3 regions of the Bradyrhizobium sp. 159 genome follow, and region 3 is predicted to be linked to each of the others. Evidence: predicted binding sites of a transcription regulator. Region 3 holds the regulator's gene; each other region holds the start of a gene.

Region 1 (10,315 bases), on a different contig from region 3:
GAATAGCTGCGCAGCCCTAAAGCGCGACGAGATCAGGATGAATCGGCATCGCGCTTTAGGTTGTTGTTTGAGCATGATCTTTTCGGAAAACCGCTTCGCACGCTTCCGGATCATGCTTTAGCCTACCACCGGCGCAATCAGAAAATTCTCCGACGCCGCGCTGCCCACCGTCCTGCACACATCACCCTCGATCCGGACCTTGCCGGTCGCGAGCAGCCGCAGCGCCTCGGGATAAATGCGGTGCTCGACTTCGAGGATGCGCTCGGACAGCGTATCCACCGTGTCGTGATCGCTGACGGGGACGGCGCCCTGCATCACGATCGGGCCTGCGTCGGTCTCTGGAATGACAAAGTGCACCGTCGCACCGGATAGCTTGACGCCGGCACGCAGGGCCTGGCCGTGCGGATCGAGACCGGGGAAGGACGGCAGCAGCGACGGATGGATGTTGAGCATCCGCCCGTACCAGGCCTTGGTGAAATCCGCCGTGAACAGGCGCATGAAGCCGCCCAGGCAAATCAGCTCGATGCCGTGCCGGTCGAGCGCGGCTTGCAATACTTTCTCGAAGCCGGCGCGATCCTTGCCGAACGGCTTGCTCTCGATCACCTCGGTCGTGATGCCGCTTGCCCTGGCCCGTTCCAGCCCCGGCGCACCGGTCTTGTTCGAGATCACCAGCGAAATCTCCGCCGGAAAATCCGCCGAGCTTGCTGCCTTGATCAGCGCGGTCATGTTGGAGCCGCGGCCGGAGATCAGGATGGCGACGCGGCGCTTCATCACAGCGCCAGGTCGAGATGGCCGTTATAGACGACGCGGTGCTCGCCCTCGGCGGGAATCACGGTGCCGAGCTGCGCCACGGTCTCGCCGGCATCGTTGAAGACCTCAACCACCTGCTCGACCTTGTCAGGCTCGACGATCGCAATCATGCCGATACCGCAATTGAAGGTGCGCAGCATTTCGAGCTCGGCGATGCCAGCCTGCGCGGCCAGCCATTTGAACACCGGCAGCACCGGCAGGCGTGCGAGGTCAATGCCGACGCCGAGGTTCTTCGGCAGCACGCGCGGAATGTTGTCGGTGAAACCACCGCCGGTGATGTGGGCCAGCCCCTTCACCGCGCCGGTCTCGCGGATCGCACGCAGGCAGGATTTGACGTAGAGCCGCGTCGGCGTCAGCAGCGCGCCGCCGAGCGTCATGACCGGCGCGAACGGCGCCTGCGCCTGAAAGCCGAGACCGGATTGTTCCACGATCTTGCGCACCAGCGAGAAGCCGTTGGAATGCACGCCCGACGACGCGAGCCCGATCACGGCGTCGCCCGCCGCGATGTCCGGGCGCGGCAGCAGCGTACCGCGTTCGGCGGCGCCCACTGCAAATCCGCCGAGGTCGTAATCGCCGTCTTTGTAGAGGCCGGGCATCTCGGCCGTTTCGCCGCCGATTAAGGCGCAGCCGGATTCGCGGCAGCCCTCCGCAACACCCGCGACGATCGCGGCGGTGGCCTCCGGATCGAGCTTGCCGCAGGCGAAATAGTCCAGGAAGAACAGCGGCTCGGCGCCCTGGACCACGAGGTCGTTGACGCTCATCGCGACAAGATCGATCCCGATGCCGCCATGCAGGCCGGTCTCGATCGCGATTTTGACCTTGGTGCCGACGCCATCGGTGGCGGCGACCAGGACGGGGTCCTTGAAACCGGCCGCCTTGAGGTCGAACAGGCCGCCGAAACCGCCGATCTCGGCGTCGGCGCCGGGCCGCGCGGTGGCGCGCACCATCGGCTTAATCAGGTCGACGAGGCGGTTGCCCGCGTCGATATCGACGCCTGAATCGGCGTAAGTGAGGCCGTTTTTGCGGTCGGTCATGCCCGATTTCCAGTGGGTTTGCGGCTGGTTACGTCGAATTCCGGGGACACGCAATGGCAAGCGTGGCGCCCCGCCTTATAGTATGTAGATATCAACCGGTTCAGCCTCCCAAGGGGCCGGATCCGAGGTCAGGCCGGGTGCCGGGAAGCGCCGCGTGAGTATTCCGAATATCATTACCCTGGGCCGCATCATGCTGGTCCCGATCATCGTCTGGGCCATCGTGTCGAGCCAAATGGAGGTGGCGTTCGCGGTCTTCTTGATCGCCGGTATCAGCGACGCCGTGGACGGCTTCCTGGCCAAGCGGTTCAACATGGCGAGTGAGCTCGGCGCCCTGCTCGATCCGCTCGCGGACAAGGCGCTGCTGGTCTCGATCTACATGGCGCTGGGCATCTGGGGGGCGATTCCGCGCTGGATCGTCATCCTGGTGGTCTCGCGCGACATCATGATCGTCGCCGCCGTGATCGTATCCTGGCTGTTCGACCGGCCGGTCGAGATGAAGCCGTCAAAGGTGTCCAAGCTCAATACTGTGGCACAAGTGGCATTCGCGGCGCTGGTGCTGGCGGCGCTTGCCTTCGGCTTCAAGCCGGCACCCTATGATATGATCCTGATGGGCCTCGTCACGGTGTTCACGCTCTCCTCGGTGTCGCTCTATCTCGTCGAGTGGCTGCGGCACATGAGCACGATCGAGGCCAAATGAGTGGATGTGGCCCCGCAAAAGGCCAACTCCCGCTCGAAAGTCGAATCTTTTCAAACGAGGCCGGGACGCCGGCATGGAGCAAGGCAAGCGTGGCAGGCCGCGTTCATCCCCGACAATTGGCGTTTTCGCTTCCGCATGCGGAAAGCCTCAGCCGGGACAATTTCCTCGAGGGCCCCGCCAACGCGGCCGGTCTCGGCCTGATCGACGCCTGGCCGGAATGGCCGAACCGGATCATGTGGCTGACCGGCCCCGAAGGCAGCGGCAAGAGCCATCTCGCCGCGATCTGGGCCGAGGTATCAGGCGCCCGCTCGACCACGGCCAATGCGCTGGCCGCCGCCGCGGTCCCGGGCGCGCTCGCGACCGGAGCGCTGGTCGTCGAAGATCTCAAGGCGAAAGAGTTTGACGAGCGCGCCCTCTTCCACCTGATGAACCTCGCCCGCGAGGATGGCGCCTACGTCCTCTTCACCGGGCGCGAGCTACCCGCATCGCTCGAGATCGAGCTTCGCGACCTACGCTCGCGTCTGCGCGCCGTGCCGGTGGTCGCGTTGCGGTCGCCGGACGACCAGCTTTTCCGCGGCCTGATCGTCAAATTCTGCGCTGACCGCCAGCTCACGGTGGATGAGAGCATCGTCAGCTACCTCGCTACCCGGCTGGAGCGATCCTCGGCCGCCGCCCGGCAGGCGGTAGAATTGCTCGACAGCGAGGCCCTGCGGCTTGGCCGCCCCGTCACCCGGGCGCTGGCGGCCGAGCTGCTTCGGGACGTCTGACCAGTTCGCTGGCACCAGCCGCTTGACGCGGCGGAGCGGCGGAACATCAATGTCATCGAAACGTCATCGCTCTAACACATGCTCCCACCGATTTTGCGCGTAAGTCGCAATTGGGGTGAACTGGATGGATCGACTTCTCATGGACTCTGCGCAAGCTGTTGAAATCAAAGAAAAAGCCCCGGAAACGGAGAGCCTGCCGGCGATCGCTTCGAGCCCCGAACGGTTCATCAACCGCGAGCTGTCCTGGCTGCATTTCAACCGCCGTGTCCTGGAAGAATCGGTCAATCCCAGCCATCCCATGCTGGAGCGGGTGCGATTCCTGTCGATCTCGGCAAACAATCTCGACGAGTTCTTCATGGTCCGCGTCGCCGGCATCAAGGCCCAGGTGCGCGAGGGCATTGCCGAGCGCAGCCCGGACGGCCTGACCCCGTCGGAGCAGCTTGCCTTGATCAATCGTACCGTCTCCCAACTTGCCTCCGACCAGCAGGCGATCTGGCGCGACCTGCGCGGCACGCTCGCCGAGGTCGGCATCGTCCTGGTCGACGGCAAGGACGTCACCAAGCCGGAACGGACCTGGATCGAGGACTACTTCCTCAATAACGTGTTCCCGCTGCTGACTCCCCTCGCAATCGATCCGGCCCACCCCTTCCCGTTCATTCCTAGCCTCGGCTTCACCATCGCGCTCCAGCTCACGCGCGCTGCCGACGGCAAGCAGATGAACGCCCTGATCCGCATGCCCGGCAAGATCGACCGCTTCATCCGCCTGCCGGCCGAAGGCAAGGCCGTCCGGCTGATTTCGCTGGAGCAGGCAACCGCCCTGTTCATCAACCGTCTCTTCCCCGGCTATAATCTGCATGGCCAGGGCGCTTTCCGCATCATCCGCGACTCCGAGCTCGAAATCGAGGAAGAGGCCGAAGACCTCGTTCGCCTGTTCGAGACCGCGCTGAAGCGGCGCCGCCGCGGGTCGGTGATCCGGCTCGAGATCGACGCCAAGATGCCGGAGCAGCTGCGCAGCTTCGTGCAGCATGCGCTGTCGACGGCTGACGACGAGGTGTTTCTCGTCGACGGCGTGCTCGCCATGAACGAGCTTTCGCAGCTCACTCGTCTCGACCGTCCCGACCTCGAATTCACCCCTTACGTGCCTCGCCATCCCGAGCGCGTGCGCGAGCATGCCGGCGACGTCTTCGCTGCGATCCGGCAGAAGGATCTCATCGTCCATCACCCCTACGAATCCTTCGACGTGGTGGTGCAGTTTCTGCAGCAGGCCGCGCGCGACCCAGATGTAGTCGCGATCAAGCAGACGCTCTACCGCACCTCCAACAACTCGCCGATCGTGCGTGCGCTCGCCGAAGCCGCCGAGGCCGGCAAGTCGGTCACGGCGCTGATCGAGCTGAAGGCGCGCTTCGACGAAGAGGCCAACATCCGCTGGGCGCGCGACCTCGAGCGCGCCGGCGTGCAGGTCGTCTACGGCTTTCTCGAACTGAAGACGCACGCAAAGCTCTCGATGGTGGTGCGCCGCGAGGGCGGCAGCCTCACAACTTACGTGCATACCGGCACCGGCAATTATCACTCGGTGACCGCGCGCATCTACACCGACCTCTCCTACTTCACGTCGGACCCGACCATCGGCCGCGACGCGGCTCGCGTATTCAATTTCATCACCGGCTATGCCGCGCCGAGCGATCTGGAGAAGATGGCGGTGTCGCCATTGACCTTGCGCAAGCGCATCATCGAGCACATCCAGGGCGAGACCGCGCATGCACGGCACGGCCGGCACGGCGCGGTCTGGATGAAGATGAACGCGCTGGTCGACCCCGACATCATCGACGCGCTCTATGAGGCCTCGCAGGCCGGCGTCCAGGTCGAGCTCGTGGTGCGCGGCATCTGCTGTCTCAGGCCCGGGATCCCCGGTCTGTCGGAGAACATCCGTGTCAAGTCGATCATCGGACGTTTCCTGGAACACGGCCGAATCTACTGCTTCGGCATGGGCCAAGGCCTGCCGAGCGCAAAAGCGGCTGTGTATATCTCCTCGGCCGATATGATGCCGCGCAACCTCGACCGCCGCGTCGAGGTGCTGTGTCCGCTGCAAAATCCCACGGTGCATCAGCAGGTTCTCGAACAGATCATGGTCGCGAACCTGAAGGACAATGAGCAGAGCTGGCAATTGTTGCCGGACGGGTCCTCAACGCGTATGAAAGCCGCGAAGGGCGAGGAGCCTTTCAACGTCCACAACTACTTCATGACGAATCCGAGTCTGTCTGGCCGTGGAAAGTCGCTCAAGGAATCCTCGCCGCGCCGTCTCACGCGGCGTAATGAACGTCATCAATCCTGATCCCGGATTCTCAACGTGAAGCAGCCGCGCAAGCGCGGCTCGAGCGTCGCGGTCATCGACATAGGTTCGAACTCGGTCCGCCTCGTCGTCTACGAGGCGCTGGCGCGCAGCCTCATTCCGATCTTCAACGAGAAGACGCTGTGCGGCCTCGGGCGCGAAGTGCAGAGCACGGGCCTGCTCGCGCCCGACGCCGTCGACAAGGCGCTGACCTCGCTGAAGCGGTTCCGCGCCCTGTGCCGCGTGATGCAGGTCGGACGCGTGTTCGCGATTGCGACTGCCGCCTGCCGCGACGCCTCCAACGGTCCCGACTTCATCGCGAAGGCCGAGCGCATCTGCGCCGTGAAGATCGAGATCCTGTCGGGGCCGCGCGAAGCGCGGCTGTCGGCGCTCGGCGTGATCTCCGGCATCCATCATCCCGACGGCATCGTCGGCGATCTCGGCGGCGGCTCGCTCGAGCTGATCGACGTGCGCAGGAATAGCGTGCGCAGCGGCGTGACGCTGCCGCTCGGTGGCCTCGCGCTCCAGGACCTCGCACACAAATCGCTCAAGCGCGCCGACCGCATCGTGCGCGAGGCGCTCGACGAGGTGCCGCAGCTCGCCGCGGGTCGCGGCCGCACTTTCTACGCGGTCGGCGGCACCTGGCGTGCGCTCGCGCGTATTCACATCATCCAGAGCGGCTATCCGCTCCAGGTGATGCACGGCTATTCGATTTCGGCGGCCGAGGCGCTCGACTTCTCGCGGCGTCTGCGCCGGCTTGCGGCCGCCGACATGCTGGCCGATATCGAGATCGTTGCTGATGCACGCCGCCCCCTCCTCACCTACGCCGCCCTGGTGCTCGAGCACATCATCCGCGTGGCGAAGCCGAAAACCATCGTGTTCTCGACCTTCGGCGTGCGCGAGGGTTTGTTGCACGAGAAGCTCTCGGACTCCGAACGCAACAAGGACGGGCTGATCTGCGCCGCAGAGGAGCTCAACCAGCTGCTGTCGCGCTCGGCGAAGCATGCCCGCGAGCTGATCGCCTGGACCGACCGCCTTGCGCGCGTCGTGAAGCTGCGCGAGACCGAAGAGGACCGCCGCCTGCGCCACACCGCGTGCCTGCTCTCCGACATCGGCTGGCGCGTGCACCCCGATCATCGCGGCGAGCAGACGCTGAGCCTCGTCGTCAATGGTAATTTCGGCGCGATCACCCACACCGAGCGCGCCTTCGTCGGCTTGTCGGTTTTCTATCGCTATGCGGGCCTGAGCGAGGAAAACCAGCCGCCGCTCACCATGCAGAGCCTGCTGACGCCGGCGCAGCTCGAGCGCGCCCGCCTCCTGGGAGCAGCGTTCCGCGTCGCGCACCTGATTTCGGCGGCGCGGCCGGGCGTGCTACCCGCCACGCATTTCCGCAGCCAGAGCCGCAAGCTGATGCTGGTGTTCGAACACCGCCTCGGCGATCTCGTCGCCGACCGCGTCGGCAGCCGCTTCCGCCAGCTCGCCCGCCTGATTGGCCGCGCCGGCTCGATCGTCCGTCGCTGAAAACTATTCGACCGAGGCCTTGGCGTGGCGCTCCGAGGATTCGAGCGCGGCCGCGCCCAGGCTACGCCGACGCCAGATGGTGCCGACGACCAGCACGACGACGACGCCGAGAAGCGCGCAAAGATATTCGCCGCCTCCGCCGCCATGGGTGAATTGCGGCGGGATGCGAAGTGCGCCGAGCATGCTGTCCAGCGAGGCGCCGAGCGGGCCGTCGAACAGCGTGTGCAGCTTCGGCGCGACGCCGGGATCGGTCGCGATCACTTCTCCCGAGATCCAGCCGAGCAGCGCAGCACCAGCCCAAACCAGGACCGGCAGCTTTGCGAGCAGCGCCATGATCAGCGCGGCACCTGCGACGATCAGCGGCACGCTGATGGCGAGGCCGAGGATCAGCAGCGGCACGCTGCCGTTGGCTGCGGCAGCGACCGCAATGACGTTGTCCAGGCTCATGACGATGTCGGCGACCACGACGATCTGAATGGCCTGCAACAGATGCGAGGCCGACTCGACGTCATCCTCGTCCTCGTTTTCCGGCACCAAGAGCTTTGCCGCGATTACGATCAGCGCAAGGCCGCCGACGAGCTTGAGATACGGCAGCTCCATCAGCGTCGCGACGATGCCGGTGAAGATGATCCGCAGCATCACCGCCGCGCCGGCACCGAAGATCATGCCCCACAGCCGATGCCGCGGGCTGAGGCCGCGGCAAGCGAGCGCGATCACCAGCGCGTTGTCGCCGGAAAGCAGGATATTGATCCAGATGATCTTGCCAACCGCGATCCAGAAGGTCGGCGCAGCCATTTCGTTGCGGAACTGGGTGAAGAATGCCCCGATCGTAGCGGGATCGAAGATCTGCCAGAGCCAGTCCACAATGAGTCCTTTCGCCCGTCGTACCTAACCTATCGGCTGATAGATCAGCCGACGATCTCGTTGCCAGAGAAGAACTGCGCGATCTCGATCGCGGCCGTCTCCGGCGCATCCGAGCCGTGCACCGAATTCTCGCCAATCGACTTGGCGTAGAGCTTGCGGACGGTGCCCTCGGCAGCCTTGGCCGGATCGGTCGCGCCCATCACCTCGCGGTATTTGGCGATCGCGCCCTCGCCTTCCAGCACCTGCACCACGACCGGGCCCGAGGTCATGAAGTCGACGAGCTCACCGAAAAACGGGCGCGCCTTGTGCACGGCATAGAAGGTCTCGGCCTGCTCCTTGGTCATGCGGATACGCTTCTGTGCGACGATGCGCAGGCCCGCCTTTTCGATCACGGCGTTGACCGCGCCGGTCAGGTTACGCTCGGTCGCGTCGGGCTTGATGATCGAGAAAGTGCGTTCGATGGCCATAAATCTTGTCCTCGGGGAGAATGCGGGGGTTCGCAGTTGCGGGGCTTATATCGGCGCCATTGCCGGACGGCAAGCGACCGCCGAAACAGCCGCATAGGCGCTTCGCCGCAGGCCTCGCAGCCCGCGATTCAACATGGATTACACCGATTTCACTCAGATGAACCGAATCTGAAACCCGCATCAGGGTTCGGTTCAGCTTCGCGGGCGTAAGGTCGGGGCTATCGAAACCGAAGCCTGACCATGAGGCAGAGCGTTTCGGCGGCCTTTCCATCGGCGCGATAGCCCCGCGCCGGCAGTTGTTGAGGAGATCACCATGTTGAGGAAACTTTCGCTTGCCGCCGTTGCCGCGGTCGCGCTCGGTGCCGCGCTGGCGCCGACCTCCGCTTCCGCCCACTGGCATGGCGGCTGGCACGGTGGAGGCTGGCACGGCGGCGGCTGGCACCGCGGCTGGGGCGGACCGCGTTTCTATGTCGGCGGTCCCGTCTCCTACGGTTATGGCGGCTGCTACGTGCGCCGGCTGGTCCCGACCCCCTGGGGACCCCGCTGGCGGCTGATCAACCGCTGCTACTGAGCCCGACAGCACCTTCCGCAAGCACCTTCCTGAACAAAGGGGTTACCTATGCCCCCAAGGTAACCCTTCAGGAGAGGCCCCGGCGTCCGCGCCGGGGCCTTTTATTTGGGCGGACATGGCTGGCATAATACAATTTTTACGAGAATCCCGGGGATTCCCCGCAAGCAGCGAAACCATTTTGGGCGCAATGACTTGGTACCGTGTCCTTACTCTGAGAACACGGAACCGCGCGATGGCTGGCCTTTTTGCCAATGACAGCGAACAGATCGACCGGCGCACCAGCCGCTCGATTCGCGATGCCGTGGGCGAACGGCTTCAGCAGAGTCTGCGCCCCGATCCCCGCCTCCCGACGCACCTCGAGAAGTTGCTCAACGAATTGAGGCAGCGCGAGCGCGAATCGCACTGATGGGAGCATGATCGGGAAAGGTGTGAAGCGGTTTTCCGAAGGGTCACGCTGAACGACAAGCTTGGAAAAACGGGTTGCGTTCGACGCGCCCTGCGGTGACAAGGCCGCATGCTGTCCATCACCGATCTCTCCGTCCGCCTCGCCGGACGCCTTCTGATTGACCAGAGTTCCGTGCAGATCACGCCCGGGTCCCGCGTCGGCCTGGTCGGGCGCAACGGCACCGGCAAGTCGACCCTGTTCAAGGTGATCCGCGGCGATCTCGCGGCCGAGCACGGCTCGGTGACGCTGCCGCCGCGCTGGCGCGTCGGCAGCCTGGCGCAGGAGGCGCCGAACGGCCCCGAGAGCCTGATCTCTGTCGTGCTCAGGGCCGATCTCGAACGCGACGCGCTGCTCGCCGAGGCCGAGCGCGCGACCGATCCGCACCGGATCGCCGAGATCCAGACCCGCCTCGTCGATATCGACGCGCATTCGGCGCCGAGCCGTGCGGCCGCGATCCTCTCCGGCCTCGGCTTCTCCGCCGCCGATCAGCTCCGCCCCTGCGCCGAGTTCTCCGGCGGCTGGCGCATGCGCGTCGCGCTCGCCGCGACGCTGTTCGCGGCGCCCGACCTGTTGCTGCTCGACGAGCCCACCAACTATCTCGATCTCGAAGGCACGCTGTGGTTGGAGGATCACCTCGCGCATTATCCGCGCACGGTGATCGTGATCAGCCACGACCGCGACCTCCTGGACAGCTCGGTCGACCAGATCCTGCATCTGGAGCGCGGCAAGCTCACGCTCTACAAGGGCACCTATTCCTCCTTCGAGGAGCAGCGCGCCGCGCGCGAATTGCTCGATGCCAAGCAGGTCAAG
Region 2 (10,315 bases), on a different contig from region 3:
CTGCCGCTTCAGCACCTTGCCATTGGCATTCCGCGGCAATGGCTCGGCGGTGATCGCCACGGTCTCGGGGACCTTGTAGTCGGACAGCCGCTCCGCGCACCAGGCCCGCAGGGCCTCGCTGGCAACCGGGCTGCGCGTCACCACTACCGCATGGACGCGTTCGCCCAGCACCGGGCAGGCCCTGGCGATGATCGCGCTCTCGACCACCGCGGGATGGCCGGCGAGCACGGATTCGACCTCGGCCGAATAGATCTTCAGGCCGCCGCGATTGATCATGTCCTTCTGCCGGTCGAACACGCGGACAAACCCTTCCGCGTCGACGGAGCCGAGATCGCCGGAGTGCCAGAAGCCGCCTGTGAAGCTTTCGGCCGTGGCCTTCGGGTTGTTCCAATAGCCCTTGATGACGGAGGCACTCTGGATCCAGAGCTCGCCGATCTCCCCAGGCGGCAGTTCGCGCCCACCGGTGTCCATCGCGACGATGCGCGCGCCCGGGCACGGCAGGCCGACGCTGTCGATATGGCTCTGCGTCAGCTTGCCCGGCATGATGGTCGAGGGCGAGGTCGTCTCGGTCGCGCCGTAACAATTCATCAGCTTCAGGCCGGGGATCTTCGCCTTGAGCTTCTCAATGGTCGCGACCGGCATCGGCGCGCCGCCAAAGCCGCCGATGCGCCAGCTCGACAGATCGTAGTTGTCGAAATCTGGTTGCAGCAGGCAAAGATTATACATCGCCGGCACCATCACCGTGTAGGTGACGCGCTCGCGCGCAGCGAGCTTGAGATAGTCGGCCGCCTTGAACTCCGGCATGATGATCAGCGCGCCTGCGCAGCGGATCATGGTCGTGACGTTGGCAACAACGCCGGTGACGTGGCCGAGCGGCACCGCGGCGATCGAGCGATCCGCCGCCGTCAATTGCAGGCAGGACACGAACACCATCGAGGAATGGATGATGTTGCAATGGGCCAGCATCGCGCCCTTCGGCTTGCCCGTCGTGCCCGAGGTGTAGAGGATCATCGCGGTGTCCTCCTCATTCACCTCGACCGGGGCAGGCGCCGACGCATTGTCAGCGAGAGCGGAGAAGCGCGACCGGGCCGGATCGTCGTCAATGGCGATGCGGTGGATCACATCGGGCACATCCTGCGCATCGGGCAGCCGCTCGGCGAGCGCCGCCTCGTGGATCAGGACCTTCGCGCCGCAATCCGTGAGCACATAGGCGATCTCCGGCTTCTGCTGGCGCGTGCTGAGCAGCACCGTGACCAGTCCCTCATGCGCGGCGGCGAACAGCAGGAGCGGAAATTCGATGCGGTTGCCGAGCAGGATGGCGACGCGGTCGCCGCGTTGCAGGCCGAGCTGGCGAAAGCCGGCCGCGATCCGCGCGGACTGCTCGACGGCTTGTCGCCAGCTCAGGCGGACGTCGCCGCAAATCAGCGCCTCGCCATCACCGTTGCGCGCGCAGGCTTCCGCGATCATGGCCCACAGGCTCGACGGCCGATCGCAAAATGCCGGCACCACCCGATCGCCAAAGCGCGCCTCGAACCGCATCGGCGGAATCTGAGATCGCGACCAATCCATCGAAGTGCCCTCGGCTTATTGCTCTTGCCAACTATCGCCCATGGACGTCCAGGCTTCGTCTTGTGCTGACCGGCTAGACGCCGATGACGGGAATACCGATTACGACCGGATGGAACGCGAAGGCCAGCGCGAGATAAGCGACAATTCCGACCGCGACCGCGATCAAATCGTTGGTGACACCGCCCACCGGGATCGGCGGACCGCCGGCATCGGTGCGGTGCTTGAGCGTGATACGATCATACACCGCCCAGCCCAGGAACGAGCCGAACAGAATGATGGAGCCGAGATCGCCATTGGCGAGCAGATGCGCGGCCGCCCACAGCTTGATGCCGGTCAGCATCGGATGCTTCAGTGTCGCATAGATGCGGCCGCGCAGGTACGAGGCCGCCACCAAGATGACGGCCGGCAGCATCAAGGCGAGCGTGATGTGCTTCAGCACCTTCGGCGGGTACCAGACGTCGATCCAGCCGGAGCTGCGATAATGGGCAAAGCCCCAGATGATCAGCGCGAGCCCCGCGAGCGAAACGAGCGAATAGACAATCTTGTAGGTCCCCTCGCCCAGCCTCGCGATCGCCTCTGCGCGCGCCTTTCGTTTCGTCGTGAAAATATGGGCCGCGAAAAACAGCACCAGCCCCAGGATCATGACCAGCAGACCCACGACATCCTCCCCCTCAAGCAGCCCCGCATCTGAAGTATCATCGATTGGCCGCCGCTCGCAACTCTCACCGCTCATGGTGAGGAGGCGCGAAAGCGCTGTCTCGAACCATGAAAGGCCCGTGCTGTTGCAGTTGAGCCTCGATCGTTCGAGACGCCGCCTGCGGCGGGCTCTCAGGATGAGGTCGGACTACGCGGCCGCCAATCCATACGGAGCCCTTGCACCAAACTGCAGATGCCCGTTAGCCTCATCCTGAGGAGCGCGCCCTTGCGCGCGTCTCGAAGGACGAGGCGTTCACGATGACCGAAGGAGCGTACCTCTACATTCTCAGATGCGCCGATGGCAGTTACTACATCGGCACAACGCGCACCGCGCTCGACATCAGGGTCGCGCAGCACAACGCCGGCACGTTCGAAGGCTATACAAAGGCGCGTCGACCCGTGACCTCGGTCTTCTCACAATGGTTCGATCGCATCACCGACGCGATCGAATGCGAACGCAAGCTCAAGAAATGGAGCCGCGCCAAGAAAGAAGCCTTCATGCGCGGCGATTTCGGCGGGCTCCATGAGTTGGCGAAGCGCGGAACACATCATCCTTCGAGACGCCCGCCTGCGGCGGGCCCTGAGGATGAGGAGCGGAGTTCGCGGCAGCGCTCTAGCCCCGACTCCGATGCCGATTAGCCTCATTCCCGGGATGAGGGCGCAGGTGTGGTAGCAGTTTCAACGGGCCCGATGCCAACTAGCCTCATCCTGCAGGATGAGGAGATAGAGCTGCGCTATTTGGCAAGCTCGCGATTGTCGACATAGCGGATCGCGATCGGCCTGCCCGCCAGCGCGCCGCCAAGGCCGCTGGTGAATTTCAGCGGCAGGCATGCATTCAGCGATGCGTTGATGGCATTGAGATAGGTCGTGCGAGTGTCGGCCGGCACGCCCGCGGTCGCGTATGTCAGGCGCGGCGGGCCGATCAGACCACCCGACTTGTTGAAGCTGAAGCGCACCGACATCTGCATGCCGGCGCGCGAATTGTCCGACGGCGGCGACCAGCAGCTGCGCAGCGCGGCGAAGAGGTCGCCGATCGTGTCGAGATCGTGATCCGGCCTCTGATATTTGGCACGATCGGCCTCGGACGGCACGCTCTCGATCGTAAGCTGGAGGTTCTGCCCGTAAGGATAGTCGATCTCGGGAATGCAGGGACCCTCTTCGAGTACGCTGCAATAGGACGGCGTGCAGGGCCCGCCATCGAGCACGCTGCAGGGCTCGTGCGAGAACGGGATGGGATTGATCTGCCGGGGCCGCGCGGCGGCGACACTCACGGCCAAGAAGGTCAGCAGCAGAACTAGGATTGCGCGCAGCATTGAGAAGCACCGCGATGAGCGACCACCATCATCTTGGGAGATCTTGCAGCGGCTTCAAGCCCATCTCGTGTTCACATGCGCGCGTTCAAACGCGGTTTCGTCGCCGGGCCGAACCCGCTCACTATTCCAGGGGATGGTTGTTGAGCCGAGAGGCGCGCTGGATGCTCCACCTTCGCGGGCATGACAGCTGAGGGGTGGCTGCACAGCGGAGGGGTAGCCGCCCTACGCCTTCTTCTTGACGTCCTTGACGTTGGTGAACTCGATGCCCTCGGCGCGCTCGCGGGTGTAGCCGAGATAGAACTCGTTCCGCGCCAGATATACGGGATCGCCGTCGACATCGTCGGCGATGCTCGAGGTGTTGGCGGCAATGAAGGTGTCGAGCTTCTTGCGGTCCTCTGAGGAGACCCAGCGTGCCAGCTGGAACTCGCTGACCTCGAACTCGACCGGAAGTGAATATTCCGCCTCCAGCCGCGCTTTGAGCACATCGAGCTGGAGCGCGCCGACGACGCCAACCAGCGCGGGCGCGCCGTCGCGCGGGCGGAACACCTGCACCACGCCCTCCTCCGACATCTGCTGTAGCGCTTCCTTCAGCTTCTTCGCCTTCATCGCGTCGGTGAGACGGACGCGGCGGACGATTTCCGGCGCAAAGCTCGGCACGCCGACGAAGTTGAAATCCTCGCCCTCGGTCAGCGTATCGCCGATTCGCAGCGTGCCGTGGTTGGGAATGCCGACGACGTCGCCGGCAAAGGCCTCATCCGCAACCGAACGATCCTGCGCGAAGAAGAATTGCGGGCTCGACAGCGGCATGCTCTTGCCGGTGCGCACCAGCTTGGCCTTCATGCCGCGGCTGAGCTTGCCCGAGCAGAGCCGCGCAAACGCGATGCGGTCACGATGGTTCGGATCCATGTTGGCCTGGATCTTGAATACAAAGGCGCTCATGCGCGGATCGGTGGCCTCGACCTTGCGCTGGTCGCTGTCCTGCGCGCGCGGCTCGGGCGCGAACTTGCCGAGGCCCTCCAGGAGGTCGCCGACGCCGAAATTGCGCAGCGCGCTGCCGAAATAAACCGGCGTCAGATGGCCCTCGCGGAACGCTTCGAGCTCGAACGGTTTTGACGCTTCGGTGACGAGATCGAGCTCGTCCTTCACCGCGGACACGTCCAGATTGGCATTGAGCTTGGCGAGCTCTTCGATCTCGATCTGCTGCGCCGCGCCGGTCTTTGCGCCGCCGCCTTCGAGCAGGCGCACGCCGCCATTGACGACGTCATAAGTGCCGAGGAAGTCACGGCCGCGGCCGACCGGCCAGGTCATCGGCGTGGTGTCGAGCGCCAGCGTCTTCTCGATCTCGTCCAGCAGCTCGAAGACGTCGCGGCTCTCGCGGTCCATCTTGTTGATGAAGGTGATGATCGGGATATCCCGGAGACGACATACCTCGAACAGCTTTCGGGTGCGCGCCTCGATGCCCTTGGCGGCGTCGATCACCATCACGGCGGAATCGACCGCCGTGAGCGTCCGGTAGGTGTCTTCCGAAAAGTCCTCGTGGCCCGGAGTATCCAGCAGGTTGAAGACGAGGCCTTCGAACTCGAAGGTCATCACCGAGGTCACGACCGAGATGCCGCGCTCGCGCTCGATCTTCATCCAGTCGGAACGCGTGTTGCGGCGCTCGCCCTTGGCCTTGACCTGGCCGGCGAGGTTGATGGCGCCACCGAACAGCAGCAGCTTCTCGGTCAGCGTGGTCTTGCCGGCGTCGGGGTGGGAGATGATCGCAAAGGTCCGCCGCCGCGCCACTTCAGCGGCAAGCGGGGAACGGGCCGGCGATTCGGCTGCGGTGGCGACGATGTCGGACATGGCGGGAGCGTTTGGCAGGGAAACTGGGCCTGATCAAGCCTCATTTGGTGATTGCGTGGCCTTCCGGCCAGCCCCATATCGGCATTTGGGAAGGACGGCCTTCCCGTTCTCAGCACCTCAGTCGCGGGGACGACCCTGCCTAGAATGGAGGGTCGTCATGGCCTGGAGTATCCTGTTGATCGCCGGGCTTCTCGAGATCACCTGGGCGATCGGCCTGAAATACACCGAGGGCTTTACCAGGCCTGTTCCGTCCGTCGTCACGCTCGCGGCCATGGCCGGCAGCGTCATCTTGCTCGGACTCGCTCTCAAATCACTGCCCGTCGGAACCGCCTACGCTGTCTGGACCGGAATCGGCGCGGTCGGCACCGCGACGCTCGGCATCATCCTGTTCGGCGAGCCGGCCACGGCGTTCCGCCTCGCCAGCATCGGGCTCATCGTCGCCGGAATTGCCGGCCTAAAGTTCGTTACTTGACGAAGATCTTGACCACCCACCAGGTCAGCGCGGCGACGATGGCCGAGGCCGGGATCGTGATCACCCAGGCATAGACGATCGAGCTCGCAACGTTCCAGCGCACCGCCGAGACGCGGCGGGCGGCGCCGACGCCGACGATGGCGCCGGTGATGGTGTGGGTGGTCGAGACGGGAACGCCGAGGAAGGTCGCCATGAACAGGGTCGCAGCGCCCCCGGTCTCGGCGCAAAAGCCCTGCATGGGCGTCAATTTGGTGATGCGCAGGCCCATTGTGCGGACGATGCGCCAGCCGCCCATCAGCGTGCCCAGCGCCATCGCGGCCTGGCAGGACAGCACGACCCAGAACGGCACCGAGAATTCGCTGCCGAGATGACCCTGCGAATAGAGCAGCACCGCGATGATGCCCATCGTCTTCTGGGCGTCGTTGCCGCCATGGCCGAGCGAATAGAGCGAGGCGGAGGCGAATTGCAGGATGCGGAAGGCGCGATCGACGGCGAAGGGCGTCGAGCGCACCGAGGCCCAGGACACGATCGCCACCAGCATCATTGCGAGCAGGAAGCCGACCAGGGGCGACAGCACGATTGCCAGCACCGTCTTCGACAATCCGCTCCACACTGCCGCCGAAATGCCCGCCTTGGCCATGCCGCCGCCGACGAGCCCGCCGATCAGCGCATGCGAGGACGATGACGGGATGCCGAGCGCCCAGGTCACGAGGTTCCAGACGATGGCCCCGACCAAGGCCGCAAAGATCACTTGGGCGTCGACGATGGAGGGATCGATGATGCCGGTACCGATGGTCTGGGCGACGTGCAACCCGAACACCATGAAGGCGACGAAATTGAAGAACGCGGCCCAGAATACCGCAAATTGTGGCCGCAGCACGCGGGTCGAGACGATGGTCGCGATCGAATTGGCGGCGTCATGGAGCCCGTTCAAGAAATCGAACAGCAGCGCGACGGCGATCAAGCCGACCAGGACGGGAAGAGCCAACGCAGCATCCACAGCGGCCCTGCCTCAATTTTTTCGCATGATCTCCGCGCAAACGCGTTCAGCGCTTGTCGCGAAGGAAAACCGCGGCACATTTTTCCGGATCATGCGTTACACTTGCTCGATCACGATGCTGTTGATCTCGTTGGCGACGTCGTCGAAACGGTCGGCCACCTTCTCGAGATGGTCGTAGATCTCTGCGCCGACGATGAAATCCATCGCGTTGCCCGCGCGATGCTTGAGGAACAGCTCCTTCAGCCCGATGTCATGGAGGTCGTCGACGCGGCCCTCCAGCTTGCCCAGCTCTTCGGTGATCGCCGTCAGCATGGCGACGTTCGGGCCGATCGACTGCATCAGCGGCAGCGCGCGCCCGACCAGATTGGCGCATTCGATCAGAAGCCCGCCGATCTCGCGCATCGGCGGCTCGAAGGCGCGGACCTCGAACAGCATCACGGCTTTCGCCGTCTGCTGCATCTGGTCGATGGCGTCGTCCATCGAGGTGATCAGGTTCTTGATGTCGCCGCGGTCGAACGGAGTGATGAAGGTGCGGCGCACCGCCGTCAGCACTTCGCGGGTGATGTTGTCGGCGTCGTTCTCGAACTGGTTGACGCGCTGGCAATAGACCGGCGTTTCCTCGCCCCCGTTGAGCATGCTCTGGAGCGCGATCGAGCCCTGGATCACGGTCTGGGCATGACGGTCGAACAGGTCGAAGAACCGTTCCTCCTTGGGCAGGAAAGCACGAAACCATCGCATCATGGGGATAGGCTACCGGTTGGAAAAATGGCCTGGCCCGAATGGGCCGTCATGAAACTGTCATAGACCATTTTCGATCCACGCGCGTGTCATCTCACGCCCGCGGCGCCGGATCATCCACCGCTTTCGAGCGACCGGTAAACCGATTTTAAATCAGCTACTTAGAGCGATCGCCGGAAGTAATGCGCGATTTCGCCGATGACCCCGCGGCGGAAGGTAAGCACGCAGATCACGAAGATCGCGCCTTGGATCACCGTCACCCATTGGCCGAAGCCCGCCAGATATTGCTGCATGGCGATGATCACGAAGGCGCCGATCACGGGACCGAAGATGGTTCCGAGACCGCCGACCAGCGTCATCAGGACGACCTCGCCCGACATCGACCAGTGCACGTCGGTGAGCGAGGCGTTCTGCGCCACGAACACTTTCAGCGCACCGGCAAAGCCGGCCAGCGTGCCCGACAGGATGAAGGCCAGGAACTTGTACTGGTCGGTACGGTAGCCGAGCGAGATCGCCCGCGGCTCATTCTCGCGGATCGCCTTCAGGACCTCGCCGAACGGCGAGTTGATGATGCGGAAGATCAAGAGGAAGCCGGCGAGGAAGCCGACCAGCACGACATAGTAGAGCACGGTCGGCTTGGACAGATCGAGCACACCGAACATGTACCCTTGTGGAATGCCCTGGATGCCATCCTCGCCATGGGTGAACGGCGCCTGCAGGTAGATGAAATAAAGAAGCTGCGACAGCGCCAGCGTGATCATCGAGAAATAGATGCCCTGGCGACGGATCGAGATGTAGCCGGTCACGATCGACAGGACGAACGCGGCGGCGACGCCGACGAGGATGCCGAGCTCGGGCGGAAGCGCCCACACCTTCAGCGCATGTGCGCTGCAGTAGCCGGCAGTCCCCAGGAACATCGCGTGCCCGAACGACAGCAGGCCGCCATAGCCGACCAGCAGATTGAAGGCGCAGGCGAGCAGCGCAAAGCACAGCGCCTGCATCACGAAGAACGGATAGACTCCTGTGAACGGCACCGACGCCAAGAGCAGCGCCATCACTACGAACACGATCATCTCGTCGCGCACCGTGCGCGGGGTTACCGGCAGCGTGTCGTCCGTCAAGGCTGTCATATCAGGCCGCCCTTCCCGTCAATCCCGTTGGCTTCACCAAGAGCACCAGCACCATCAGCACGAACACGACGGTGTTGGAGGCCTCGGGGTAGAAATATTTGGTCAGGCCCTCGATCACACCGAGCGCAAAGCCGGTGATGATCGAGCCCATGATCGATCCCATGCCGCCGATCACGACTACCGCGAACACGACGATGATGAGGTCGGCGCCCATCAGCGGCCGCACCTGGTTGATCGGCGCCGAGAGCACGCCGGCGAGCGCGGCAAGGCCGACGCCGAGACCATAGGTCAGCGTGATCATGCGCGGCACGTTGACGCCGAAGGCGCGCACCAGCGTCGGGTTCTCGGTGGCGGCACGCAGGTAAGCGCCGAGCCGCGTCTTCTCGATTAGGAACCAGGTCGCAAGGCACACCACCAGGGAGAACACGACCACCCAGCCGCGATAGACGGGCAGGAACATGAAGCCGAGGTTCATGCCGCCCTTGAGCTGGTCCGGAATGGCGTAAGGCAGGCCGGAGGAGCCGAAATAGTTCTGGAACACGCCCTGCACGATCAGCGCGATGCCGAAGGTCAGGAGCAGGCCGTAGAGGTGGTCGAGCCCGGTCAGCCATTGCAGCATGGTCCGCTCCAGGATCATGCCGAAAATGCCGACGATGATGGGCGCCAGCAGCAACGCCCACCAATAATTGATGCCGCCGAGGTTCAGCAGGAAATAGGCGACGAAGGCGCCCATCATGTAGAGCGCGCCGTGGGCGAAATTGATGATGTTGAGCATGCCGAAGATCACGGCAAGCCCGAGACTGAGCAGCGCGTAGAACGAGCCGTTGATCAGTCCCACCAGTAGCTGAGCGTAAAGAGCCTGCATCGATCCCGCACCCGGTCCCTTCGGCGTTCCCTTAAAAAGTCGCCCGCAAGCCTGATGGCCTGCGGGCCGTCATCTTACTTCTTCAAGAGCGCGCACTTGCTCTCGGACAGCGGCGTAAAGGCCTGATCGCCCGGCACCGTGCCGACCAGCTTGTAGAAGTCCCACGGTCCCTTGGACTCCGAGGGCTTCTTCACCTCGAATAGATAGGCGTTGTGAATGGTGCGGCCGTTGGGCTGGATCTCGCCCTTGCCGAACAGATCGTCCTCGGTCGGCATCGACTTCATCTTCTCGACCACCTTGACGCCGTCATGCGGATTGCCGCCGAGCGCTTCGAGGGCCTTGAGATAGTGCCGCACGCCCGCATAGACGCCGGCCTGCACCATGGTCGGCGGCGCATTGTTCTTCATCTTCTCGGCGAAGCGCTTGGAGAACGCCCGGGTCTGGTCGTTCATGTCCCAATAGAACGTCTCGGTGAAGTTGAGGCCCTGCGCCGTCTCGAGGCCGATCGCCTTGACGTCGGTGAGGAAGAGCAGCAGCGCCGCCAGCTTCTGACCGCCCTTGACGATGCCGAACTCGGCCGCCTGCTTGATGGTGTTGGTGGTGTCGCCGCCGGCATTGGCCAGGCCGATGATCTTGGCCTTGGAGGCCTGCGCCTGAAGCAGGAACGAGGAGAAGTCCGGCGTGTTC
Region 3 (10,315 bases):
AGAACGGTGGCAAGGCGGCTGAAGAACTCGACTACATCCCGATGCCGGACAGCGTCGTCCAGCTGATCGAGAAGACCTGGGCCGCCGAGATCAAGAGCTGAGGCGAACGGCTCTCATGTCCCGGACGCGCAGCAGCGTGAAATGCTGCTGCGCTGCGCCGGGACAACAACCGGGCCCCGATCAGCGTCGTGCTGTGTCGGGGGCGCGGGACCGGCAACAAGCGTCTATAAATCTGGGTACAGGGGATCGGCGTGGCAGAGATGGCCGTTCAGAGCGACGTAATCGACGACGCCGGACCGTATGACCGCGCCAAGGCCTTGAGCGCGTTCAAGCTCGGCGACGTCACCTTCTACTGGATCACGCGACTTTCCGCGATCTCGGTGCTGCTGATCCTCGGTGGCATCATCATTTCGCTGATCGTTGGCGCCTTCCCCGCGATGAAGGAATACGGCCTCTCGTTCCTATGGACGCAGCGCTGGGCGCCGTCGGCCGATCCGCCCGTGCTCGGCGCGCTCGGGCCGATGTACGGCACGCTCGTCACCTCCTTCATCGCGATGCTGATCGCCATTCCGGTCGGTCTCGGTATTGCGATCTTCCTCACCGAGCTCTGCCCGCAATGGCTGCGCCGCCCGATCGGCATGGCGATCGAGCTGCTCGCCGGCATTCCCTCGATCATCTACGGCATGTGGGGCTTCTTCGTGCTGGGCCCGTTCCTGGCCAACACCTTCCAGCCGTTCATGATCAGGGTCTTCGACGGCGTCCCCGTGCTGGGGGCGATCTTCGCAGGTCCGCCGTCCTATCTCAGCCTGTTCAATGCCGCGCTGATCCTCGCCATCATGGTGCTGCCCTTCATCACCTCGATCTCGGTCGACGTGTTCAAGACGGTGCCGCCGGTGCTGAAGGAAGCCGCCTACGGCGTCGGCTGCACCACCTGGGAAGTCGTCCGCAGCGTGGTGATCCCCTACACCCGCGTCGGCATCATCGGCGGCGTCATGCTGGCGCTCGGTCGCGCGCTCGGCGAGACGATGGCGGTGACCTTCATCATCGGCAACTCGTTCCGCATCTCCTCGTCGATCTTCGCTCCGGGCACCACGATCTCGGCGGCGATCGCCTCCGAATTCGCCGAGAGTGACGGCCTGCACCAGTCCGGCCTGATCCTGCTCGGCCTGCTCCTGTTCGTGCTGACGTTCTTCGTGCTCGCGGCCGCGCGGCTGATGCTGATGCGGCTGGAAACCAAGGCCGGAAAGTGACGCCATGAACCCGATCTATTCGCGCCGTCGCCGCTGGGACATCGTCATCCGCGGTCTCTGCATCGCAGCCGCCGCCTTCGGCGTCACTTGGCTCGCGCTGATTTTGATCACGCTGCTTTACAATGGCCTGGCCGGGCTCAACTACCAGGTCTTCACCGAGAACACGCCCCCGCCCGGATCGAACGAGGGCGGCCTGCTCAACGCCATCGTCGGCTCGCTGATCATGACCGTGATCGGCGTCGGCATCGGCGCGCCGCTCGGCCTGTTCGCCGGCACCTATCTCGCCGAGTACGGCCGCAACGACAAGCTGACCTCGGTGATCCGCTTCATCAACGACATCCTGCTCTCGGCGCCTTCGATCATCATCGGCCTGTTCATCTACGGCGCGGTGGTGGTGCCGATGCGCGGCTTCTCGGCGATCGCCGGCGCGCTGGCGCTCGCCGTGATCGTGATCCCGGTCGTGGTGCGCACCACCGAAGACATGTTGCTGCTGGTGCCGAACCCGCTGCGTGAGGCTGCCAGCGCGCTCGGCCTGCCGCGCTCGCTGGTGATCAAACGGATCGCCTATCGTGCCGCGCGCTCCGGCCTGATCACCGGCGTGCTGCTGGCGACTGCGCGCGTCGCCGGCGAGACCGCGCCGCTGCTGTTCACGGCGCTGTCGAACCAGTTCTTCAGCCTCGGCCTCGACAAGACGATGGCCAACCTGCCTGTCACCATCAACAACTTCGTGCAGAGCCCCTACGCCTATTGGAAGCAGCTCGCCTGGAGTGGGGCGCTGCTCATCACCCTGACCGTGCTTGCCCTGAACATTGGCGCGCGCATCCTTGGCGCCGAGAGGACTGCAAAATGAGTGAAATGTCTGTTTCCGTAAGTGCGCCGACCGTTCATCCCGGCTCACAGCCGCTACCCGAGGCGCCTGCCAAGGTCACCGCGCGCAACCTCAATTTCTACTACGGTGAGCACCACGCGCTGAAGAACATCAATCTGGCCCTCGGCACCAACCGCGTCACGGCCTTCATCGGCCCGTCGGGCTGCGGCAAGTCGACCCTGCTGCGCATCTTCAACCGGATGTACGATCTCTATCCGGGCCAGCGCGCCACCGGCCAGCTGTTGCTCGACCAGACCAATATCCTCGATCCCAAGCTGGACCTTAACCTGCTGCGCGCCCGGGTCGGCATGGTGTTCCAGAAACCGACGCCGTTCCCGATGACGATCTACGAGAACATCGCCTTCGGCATCCGCCTCTACGAGAAGATCTCGAAGTCCGAGATGGACGACCGCGTCGAGAAGGCGCTGCGCGGCGGCGCGCTGTGGAACGAGGTCAAGGATAAGCTCAACGCGTCCGGCTTGTCGCTCTCCGGCGGCCAGCAGCAGCGCCTCTGCATCGCCCGCACGGTCGCGGTGCGGCCCGAAGTGATCTTGTTCGATGAGCCCTGCTCGGCGCTCGACCCGATCTCGACCGCCAAGGTCGAGGAGCTGATCCAGGAATTGTCCGAGAACTACACGATCGCGATCGTCACCCACAACATGCAGCAGGCGGCGCGCGTCTCTGATAAAACCGCCTTCATGTATCTCGGCGAGCTGATCGAGTTCGACGACACCAGCAAGATCTTCACGTCGCCGAGCGACCGGCGTACGCAGGATTACATCACCGGCCGGTTCGGCTGAGGAGACGGGACATGGGTACTGAACATACCGCAAAGGCCTTCGATACCGACCTCCAGGAGCTCACTCGCCTCGTCGCCGAGATGGGCGGCATCGCCGAGCGCATGATCGTCGATTCCGTCGACGCGCTGATCCGCCGCGACGTCGCGCTCGGCCAGCGCGTCGTCACCACCGATGCCGAGCTCGACGCGCTTCAGAAGCGCATCGAGGAGCGCGCCGTGCTCACCATCGCCCGCCGCCAGCCGATGGCGGTGGATTTACGCGAGATCGTCGGCGCCATGCGCGTTGCCACCGATCTCGAGCGCATCGGCGACCTCGCCAAGAACATGGGCAAGCGCGTTGCGGCGCTGGAGACGGACTTCCATCCGCTGAAACTGTTCCGCGGCCTGGAGCACATGACCGACCTCGTGCAGCAGCAGGTCAAGTCGGTGCTGGATGCCTATGCCGCGCACGATTTGCCGGCGGCGATGGCGGTGTGGAAGGGCGACGAGGAAGTGGACGCCATCTGCACCTCTCTGTTCCGCGAGCTCCTCACCTATATGATGGAGGATCCGCGCAACATCTCGTTCTGCATCCATCTGATGTTTTGCGCCAAGAACATCGAGCGCATCGGTGATCACGCCACCAACATCGCCGAGACCGTGTTCTACATGATCGAGGGGCAGGCGATCACCGACAAGCGGCCGAAGGGCGACATGACGACCTTCGCCACGACGGTACCGAATACCTAGGGAGCGACGACAACATGGGCGCACGCATTATGGTGGTTGAGGACGAGGAAGCTCTCACCGAGCTTCTCCGTTACAACCTCGAAGGCGACGGCTATGACGTGGAGACGGTAATGCGCGGCGACGACGCCGACACCCGCCTCAAGGAACACATCCCCGATCTGATCGTGCTCGACTGGATGCTGCCGGGACTGTCCGGCATCGAGTTGTGTCGGCGGCTGCGCACCCGTCCCGAGACCAAGCAGCTCCCGATCATCATGCTGACCGCGCGCGGCGAGGAAAGCGAGCGGGTGCGGGGTCTTGCGACCGGCGCCGATGACTACATCGTCAAGCCGTTCTCGGTGCCGGAGCTGCTCGCGCGCGTGAAGGGCCTTCTGCGGCGCGCAAGCCCCGAGCGGCTCGCCACCGTGCTCGCCTATGGCGACATCGAGCTCGATCGCGACAAGCGCCGCGTCGCGCGCTCGGGCCGGCCGATCGATCTCGGCCCGACCGAATATCGCCTGCTGGAGTTCTTCCTGGAGCATCCCGGCCGCGTGTTCTCGCGCGAGCAGCTGCTCGACAGCGTCTGGGGCCGCGACATCTACATCGACGAGCGCACCGTCGACGTCCATATCGGCCGCCTGCGCAAGCTGCTCAATCTCGGCCGCGAGCAGGACCCGATCCGCACCGTCCGCGGCGCGGGTTATGCGCTGGATGATCGGTTTGCAAAGGCGGAGCAGACGTAGGCCCAACTGCGTCACCAAGCTCGGTCGTCGTCCCGGACAAGCGTAGCTCCCGGCAACGCGCAGCGTTGTCCGGAGCGAAGCGCCGATCCGGACGCATAGCCACAGGACGTGGTTGTTGCGCGAAAAGGTAACTCCGAGTCCCCGTAACCACGGCTTGCGGTGGCTATCGGTCCCGGTCCGGCGCTTCGCTTGTCCGGGACGACGTCGGGTTTGTTGCGCCGTCACCGCGTGACGGCTGCCGGTTCGATCTCAGGAAATAATCACCGCGTGCTCGGCTTCGGTGCCGCCCGCCGGCGATCCGCTGCCGGCTGATAGGCGACGCGCGAGTGCTGGGCGCAGTAGGGCAGGCCTGACAGCGCCTTGCCGCCACAGAAGAAGAAGTCCGGGCTGGAGGGATCGCCGACCGGCCAGTGGCACGTCGCCTCGTTCAATTCCAGCAGCGACAGCCGCTGACTCATCGGCACCACGTTGTCGTAGGTGACCGGTTCGGCCTCCACCTCGACCTCGAAGGCCTGCGCCAGCGCGGTGTTGCCGCGCGAGATCGGCCGGGTCACCCGCATCATATGCTGCGCGGGCCGCGCCTTGCGCGGCCGCGGCGCTGCCGATGAAGGGCTCTTGGCGCGGCCCGACAGGCCGAGCCTGTGCACTTTGCCGATCACGGCATTGCGGGTCACATTGCCGAGCTCGGCCGCGATCTGGCTGGCCGAAAGTCCGGCCTCCCAGAGCTTTTTCAGCTGCTCGACGCGATCGTCGGACCAGGTCAAAACCGTCATTGCACCCTTTCCCTCGTTGCGCGCCGCCATCCTGGGGCCTCACAGCGAATGCTTAAGCCTTGAAAAACCCGTGCCGTCAGAATCCCTTAAGGCTCGCCGGGCGCGTGACTGACGCCCGAACGTTTACGCCGGTACATGAGGACTCTTGGGATCAGAACCGCTGCACGAGATGTCGTATCTGACAGTCCAAACGCTACAATATGGCGTGACTCCCGCGCAAGAGTCCGCCGACTCGCTTCCACATGTTCCGTGGTGAAAACCCCGCAAGATCGGCACCGCAAGACTACGGATTTCGCGTTTCGCGAGGCTTTCCGGGCGGCATTGACACCCGTCTTGCCAGGCATAAGATGGTGACGCGTGCCGCCCTTAAAAGGCGGCACGTTTCGTTTTCCGGACCGGTCAATGGTGCGCTGCGCAAGGCATGCCAGGCAGGTCTCAACGTCCAAATGCAACATCCAAGTGATGGTCATGACCAACAGCGCCGCGCCGCATCTGCTTCCCGTTTTCGCCAGGGCGGACCTTGGCTTCGAGCGCGGCGAAGGCTGCTGGCTGATCGCGACCAATGGCGATCGCTATCTCGATTTCACCTCGGGCGTCGCCGTGAACGCGCTCGGCCACGCCCATCCTGCGTTGGTCAAGGCATTGCAGGAGCAGGCGACCAAGCTCTGGCACATGTCGAACCTGTTCCAGAGTCCCGATGGCGAACGGCTTGCAACGCGTTTGTGCAACGAAAGTTTCGCGGACTTCGTGTTCTTCTGCAATTCCGGCGCCGAAGCGTTGGAATGCGTGATCAAGGTCGTGCGGCGCTATCATGCCGCCAAAGGCCATCCCGATCGCTATCGCATGATCACCTTCGAAGGCGCCTTCCACGGCCGCACGCTGGCGACGTTGGCGGCGACGGGCTCGGCAAAATATCTTGAAGGTTTCGGCCCGCCCATGGATGGCTTCGACCAGGTCCCGCATGGCGATATCGAGGCCGTGAAGAAGGCGATCGGTCCGCAGACCGCCGGCATCCTGATCGAGCCGATCCAGGGCGAGGGCGGTGTGCGTTCGTCAACACCCGCCTTCCTCAAGGCGCTGCGTCAGCTCTGTGACGAGAAGGGCCTGTTGCTCGCGTTCGACGAGGTGCAGACCGGCATGGGCCGCACCGGCGATCTGTTCGCGCATCGCCGTCTCGGCGTCACCCCCGACGTGATGTCGCTGGCGAAAGCGCTCGGTGGCGGCTTCCCGATCGGCGCTTGTCTTGCCACCGCGGAAGCGGCCTCCGGCATGACGCCCGGCTCGCACGGCTCGACCTTCGGCGGCAATCCGCTCGCGATTTCCGCTGCGAACGCCGTGCTCGACGTCATGCTCGAGCCCGGCTTTTTCGATCACGTGCAGAGGATGTCGCTGCTGCTCAAGCAGAAGCTCGCCTCGGTGATCGATCGCTATCCTGATGTCGTCAGCGAAGTCCGTGGTGAGGGGCTCCTGATCGGCATCAAGGCGGTCGTGCCTTCGGGTGATCTCGTTACCGCCCTGCGCAACGAAAAGCTGCTCACCGTCGGCGCCGGCGACAATGTGGTGCGCTTCCTACCGCCTCTGATCGTCACCGAAGCCGAGATCGAGGACAGCGTCGGGCGGCTCGAGCGCGCCTGCGCGGCGATCTCGTGCAGTCAGACCAAGCGGGCGGCAAGCTGATGAGCAATTCGCCAAAGCACTTCCTCGACATCAACGAGCTCCCGCTGTCGGAGCTCAAGCGCATGCTCGCCGCATCCTCCGCCATGAAGGCGAAGCAGAAGGCGCATCAGCCGGTCAGGCCGCTCGAAGGCAAGACGCTGGCGATGATCTTCGAGCGCCCCTCGACGCGGACGCGGGTGTCGTTCGACGTCGCCATGCGCCAGCTCGGCGGCGAGCCCATCATGCTCACCGGCGCCGAAATGCAGCTCGGCCGGGGCGAGACCATCGCCGACACCGCGCGCGTGCTGTCGCGCTATGTCGACGCCATCATGATCCGCATCCTCAATCACGAGGCGCTGCTGGAGCTTGCGGCCCATGCGACCGTGCCCGTCATCAACGGCCTGACGCGCCGTTCGCACCCTTGCCAGGTGATGGCCGACCTCATGACCTATGAGGAGCATCGCGGCCCGATCGAGGGCAAGACGGTGGCCTGGACAGGCGACGACAACAACGTGCTGGCGTCCTGGGCCCACGCCGCCGAGCGCTTCAAGTTCCAGCTCAACGTCGCAACGCCGCCGGAGCTCGCGCCGAAAAAGGCGATGCGCGATTGGATCAAGATGACCAATGCGCCGATCGTGCTCGGCACCGATCCGGAAGCCGCCGTGAGGGGCGCCGACTGCGTCGTCACCGACACCTGGGTGTCGATGGGCGACAAGGAAGGCGAGCACCGCCACAACGTGCTCAAGCCCTACCAGGTCAATGCCAAGCTGATGTCGCTGGCCAAGCCCGACGCGCTGTTCATGCACTGCCTGCCTGCCCATCGCGGCGAGGAGGTCACGGATGAAGTGATCGACGGCCCGCAATCGGTCGTGTTCGACGAGGCCGAAAACCGCCTGCACGCGCAGAAGGGCATTCTGGCCTGGTGCTTTGACGCGGTGAAGTAGCGCAGCCTGGTGAAGGCGAAGTGGGTTTGGTTCGTCGTCCTGGCGAGAAGCCGGGACGACGCCGAACCAGCAGTATCGTGTGTGATCATAACTGCCTCGGGAACACTCCCTCGCGCCCCCTTCCATTTCCCACCTCCGACCCCAGATACACGGCCATGGTTTCCCAATCCCCTGACATGAAAACCGGGCCAGAAGGCCCGGTTCGCGCGCCATCACCGGTTCCGATCGATGACGCCGTGCTGCCCTACGAGGTCGACGCACTCGACGTGCGCGGCCGCTTGGTGCGGCTCGGTCCGGCGCTCGACGACATTCTCACCAAGCACGATTATCCCGCTCCCGTCGGCAAGCTGCTCGGCGAGGCCATCGTGCTGACGACGTTGCTCGGCTCGGCGCTGAAATTCGAGGGCCGCTTCATCCTCCAGGCCCAAACCGACGGTCCGGTGTCGTTCTTTGTCGTCGACTACATGGCGCCGGATCGCCTGCGCGCCTATGCGCGTTTCGATGCCGCGCGTCTCGGTAACGCCAAAGATTCCGGCACGCTGCTCGGCCGCGGTCATCTCGCCATGACCATCGACCAGGGCCCCGACATGAGCCGTTACCAGGGTCTGGTCGCGCTCGACGGTGGCAGCCTGGAAGAGGCCGCTCACGAATATTTCCTCCGCTCCGAGCAGATCCCGACGCGCGTGCGTCTTGCGGTCGGCGAGGAGTGGCGCAGTAGCGACGGCGGCAAGCATCGCTGGCGCGCCGGTGGCATGTTGATGCAGTTTCTGCCCAAGGCGCCGGAGCGCGCGCGGCAGGCGGACCTGCATCCCGGGGATGCGCCCGAAGGCAGCGAGGTGCACAGCGTCGCCGAAGACGACGCCTGGGTCGAGGCGCGTTCGCTGATCGAGACCGTCGAGGACGTCGAGCTGATCGATCCCGAGCTCTCCGGCGAGCGGCTGCTGTTCCGCCTCTTCCACGAGCGCGGCGTGCGCGTGTTCAATTCGCAGGTTCTGGAAGCGCGGTGCTCCTGCTCGCGCGATGCGGTTGCCTCGATGCTCAAGAGCTTCTCGCCCGACGATCGCGCCGCGATGGTCAAGGACGACAAGGTCGTCGTCACCTGCGAGTTCTGCTCGTCGGTCTACCAGTTCACGCCGCACGAGGCGGGCGTGGAGGACGCCTAGGCACCGCGCATAGCTACGCTAGGAATGACGAGGCTGGGGAGGCCGCTCGCACATGCTCGCTGCCCGCCCGTGATCGGGCGATCCAATACTCCGAGACGACAGTGATTGAGCCAAACACTGATTGAACCGATAGGCCGCGGCTTGCTGGATTCTCCGCCTTCGCGGGGAATGACATCGGAGGCTAGTTCAACACCCGCTTGTTGTCCGGACTGTCCAGCGAGAACGTCGGCACGTCGATCTCGAAGCGCTCGCCGCTTTCGCTGACCATCTGGTAGCGGCCGGTCATGAAGCCGGAGGCGGTCGTGAGCGGCACGCCGGAGGTGTATTCGAAGCGCTCGCCGGGGGCCAGGATCGGCTGCTCACCGACGACGCCCTCGCCCTTCACCTCCTGCTGGCGGCCGGAGGCGTCGGTGATGATCCAGTGCCGCGTCTTCAGCTGCACGGTCTCGTCACCGGAATTGGTGATGACGATGGTGTAGGACCAGAAATAGCGGGAGCGGTCGGCCGACGACTGCTCCGGAACAAAGTTCGGCTCGACGGTCACTTCGATCTGGCGGGTCACGGCGCGGTACATGATGGCCCATCATAGCGAAATCCGCCCGGGGAACCAAACGCCGGAGACGGCTTTGGCGACATCGTCCCGCCAGAATTCGCGGGGAAGGGACTCCCAAGGGGGAGACAACCTTATGTGATCCGGCCGCTTTGCGAGACGACGGCCGGACCGGTAAACTCCATTGAACGTCGCGATTTGCGGAAGGGTTTTTGGCCCCGATGACCATTGCCGACCAAGTGACGGGATCGACGATCGCGGGAACCGCCGGTGCCAAACCCGCAGGGACCAAGCCGCGCGCCGCCGCGCCAGCCATTACGCTGCCGGCGATCGGCGAGCGCGAGCTCCGGCTCGATCTGTTCCGCGGCCTGGCGCTGTGGCTGATCTTCATCGACCATCTGCCAACCAGCCTGCTGACCTGGTTCACCATTCGCAATTACGGCTTCAGCGACGCCACCGAGATCTTCATCTTCATCTCCGGCTATACCGCCGCCTTCGTCTACGGCCGGGCAATGCTGGAGAGCGGCGCCGTCATCGCCACCGCGCGCATCCTGCGCCGCGTCTGGCAGATTTACGTCGCCCACGTCTTCCTGTTCACGATCTTCCTCGCCGAAATCTCCTATGTGGCGACCAGCTTCGAGAACCCGCTCTACACCGAAGAGATGGGCATCATGGATTTCCTCAAGCAGCCCGACGTCACCATCGTGCAGGCGCTGCTGCTGCGCTTCCGGCCCGTCAACATGGACGTGCTGCCGCTCTACATCGTGCTGATGCTGGCGCTGCCGTTGATCCTGTGGTCGATGAAGTGGAAGCCCGACGTCACGCTCGGCCTCTCGGTCGTGCTCTACGCCGTGACGTGGG

What was found. The regulator PhoB, encoded in region 3, activates phosphate uptake and scavenging genes when phosphate is short. The targets are predictions, from matches to a motif close to TGTCATNNANCTGTCAT.
Region 1: the regulator PhoB is predicted to act here: its motif matches at 3,359-3,375, upstream of IVA96_RS25485 (RNA degradosome polyphosphate kinase).
Region 2: the regulator PhoB is predicted to act here: its motif matches at 7,681-7,697, upstream of IVA96_RS25870 (DUF47 domain-containing protein).

Annotation. Positions count from the first base shown of each region.
Region 1 is NZ_JADPKE010000088.1:61,963-72,277, forward strand. Features, by position in the region: gene purN (phosphoribosylglycinamide formyltransferase) at 118-771, opposite strand; gene purM (phosphoribosylformylglycinamidine cyclo-ligase) at 771-1,844, opposite strand; gene IVA96_RS25475 (CDP-alcohol phosphatidyltransferase family protein) at 1,999-2,541, shown strand; gene IVA96_RS25480 (DnaA/Hda family protein) at 2,631-3,308, shown strand; gene IVA96_RS25485 (RNA degradosome polyphosphate kinase) at 3,448-5,640, shown strand; gene ppx (exopolyphosphatase) at 5,656-7,158, shown strand; gene IVA96_RS25495 (TerC family protein) at 7,162-8,022, opposite strand; gene ndk (nucleoside-diphosphate kinase) at 8,067-8,489, opposite strand; gene IVA96_RS25505 (sulfur globule protein precursor) at 8,803-9,060, shown strand; gene IVA96_RS25510 (hypothetical protein) at 9,293-9,466, shown strand; gene IVA96_RS25515 (ABC-F family ATP-binding cassette domain-containing protein) at 9,575-10,315, shown strand, end outside.
Region 2 is NZ_JADPKE010000088.1:132,396-142,710, forward strand. Features, by position in the region: gene IVA96_RS25835 (class I adenylate-forming enzyme family protein) at 1-1,569, opposite strand, end outside; gene IVA96_RS25840 (NnrU family protein) at 1,643-2,227, opposite strand; gene IVA96_RS25845 (GIY-YIG nuclease family protein) at 2,524-2,904, shown strand; gene IVA96_RS25850 (hypothetical protein) at 3,000-3,578, opposite strand; gene IVA96_RS25855 (peptide chain release factor 3) at 3,801-5,423, opposite strand; gene sugE (quaternary ammonium compound efflux SMR transporter SugE) at 5,581-5,895, shown strand; gene IVA96_RS25865 (inorganic phosphate transporter) at 5,888-6,895, opposite strand; gene IVA96_RS25870 (DUF47 domain-containing protein) at 6,992-7,636, opposite strand; gene IVA96_RS25875 (branched-chain amino acid ABC transporter permease) at 7,795-8,763, opposite strand; gene IVA96_RS25880 (branched-chain amino acid ABC transporter permease) at 8,765-9,628, opposite strand; gene IVA96_RS25885 (ABC transporter substrate-binding protein) at 9,703-10,315, opposite strand, start outside.
Region 3 is NZ_JADPKE010000068.1:48,862-59,176, reverse strand. Features, by position in the region: gene pstS (phosphate ABC transporter substrate-binding protein PstS) at 1-101, shown strand, start outside; gene pstC (phosphate ABC transporter permease subunit PstC) at 261-1,250, shown strand; gene pstA (phosphate ABC transporter permease PstA) at 1,255-2,100, shown strand; gene pstB (phosphate ABC transporter ATP-binding protein PstB) at 2,097-2,918, shown strand; gene phoU (phosphate signaling complex protein PhoU) at 2,930-3,646, shown strand; gene phoB (phosphate regulon transcriptional regulator PhoB) at 3,661-4,368, shown strand; gene IVA96_RS19050 (GcrA family cell cycle regulator) at 4,629-5,141, opposite strand; gene IVA96_RS19045 (aspartate aminotransferase family protein) at 5,610-6,818, shown strand; gene argF (ornithine carbamoyltransferase) at 6,818-7,741, shown strand; gene IVA96_RS19035 (Hsp33 family molecular chaperone) at 7,897-8,904, shown strand; gene apaG (Co2+/Mg2+ efflux protein ApaG) at 9,086-9,478, opposite strand; gene IVA96_RS19025 (OpgC domain-containing protein) at 9,676-10,315, shown strand, end outside.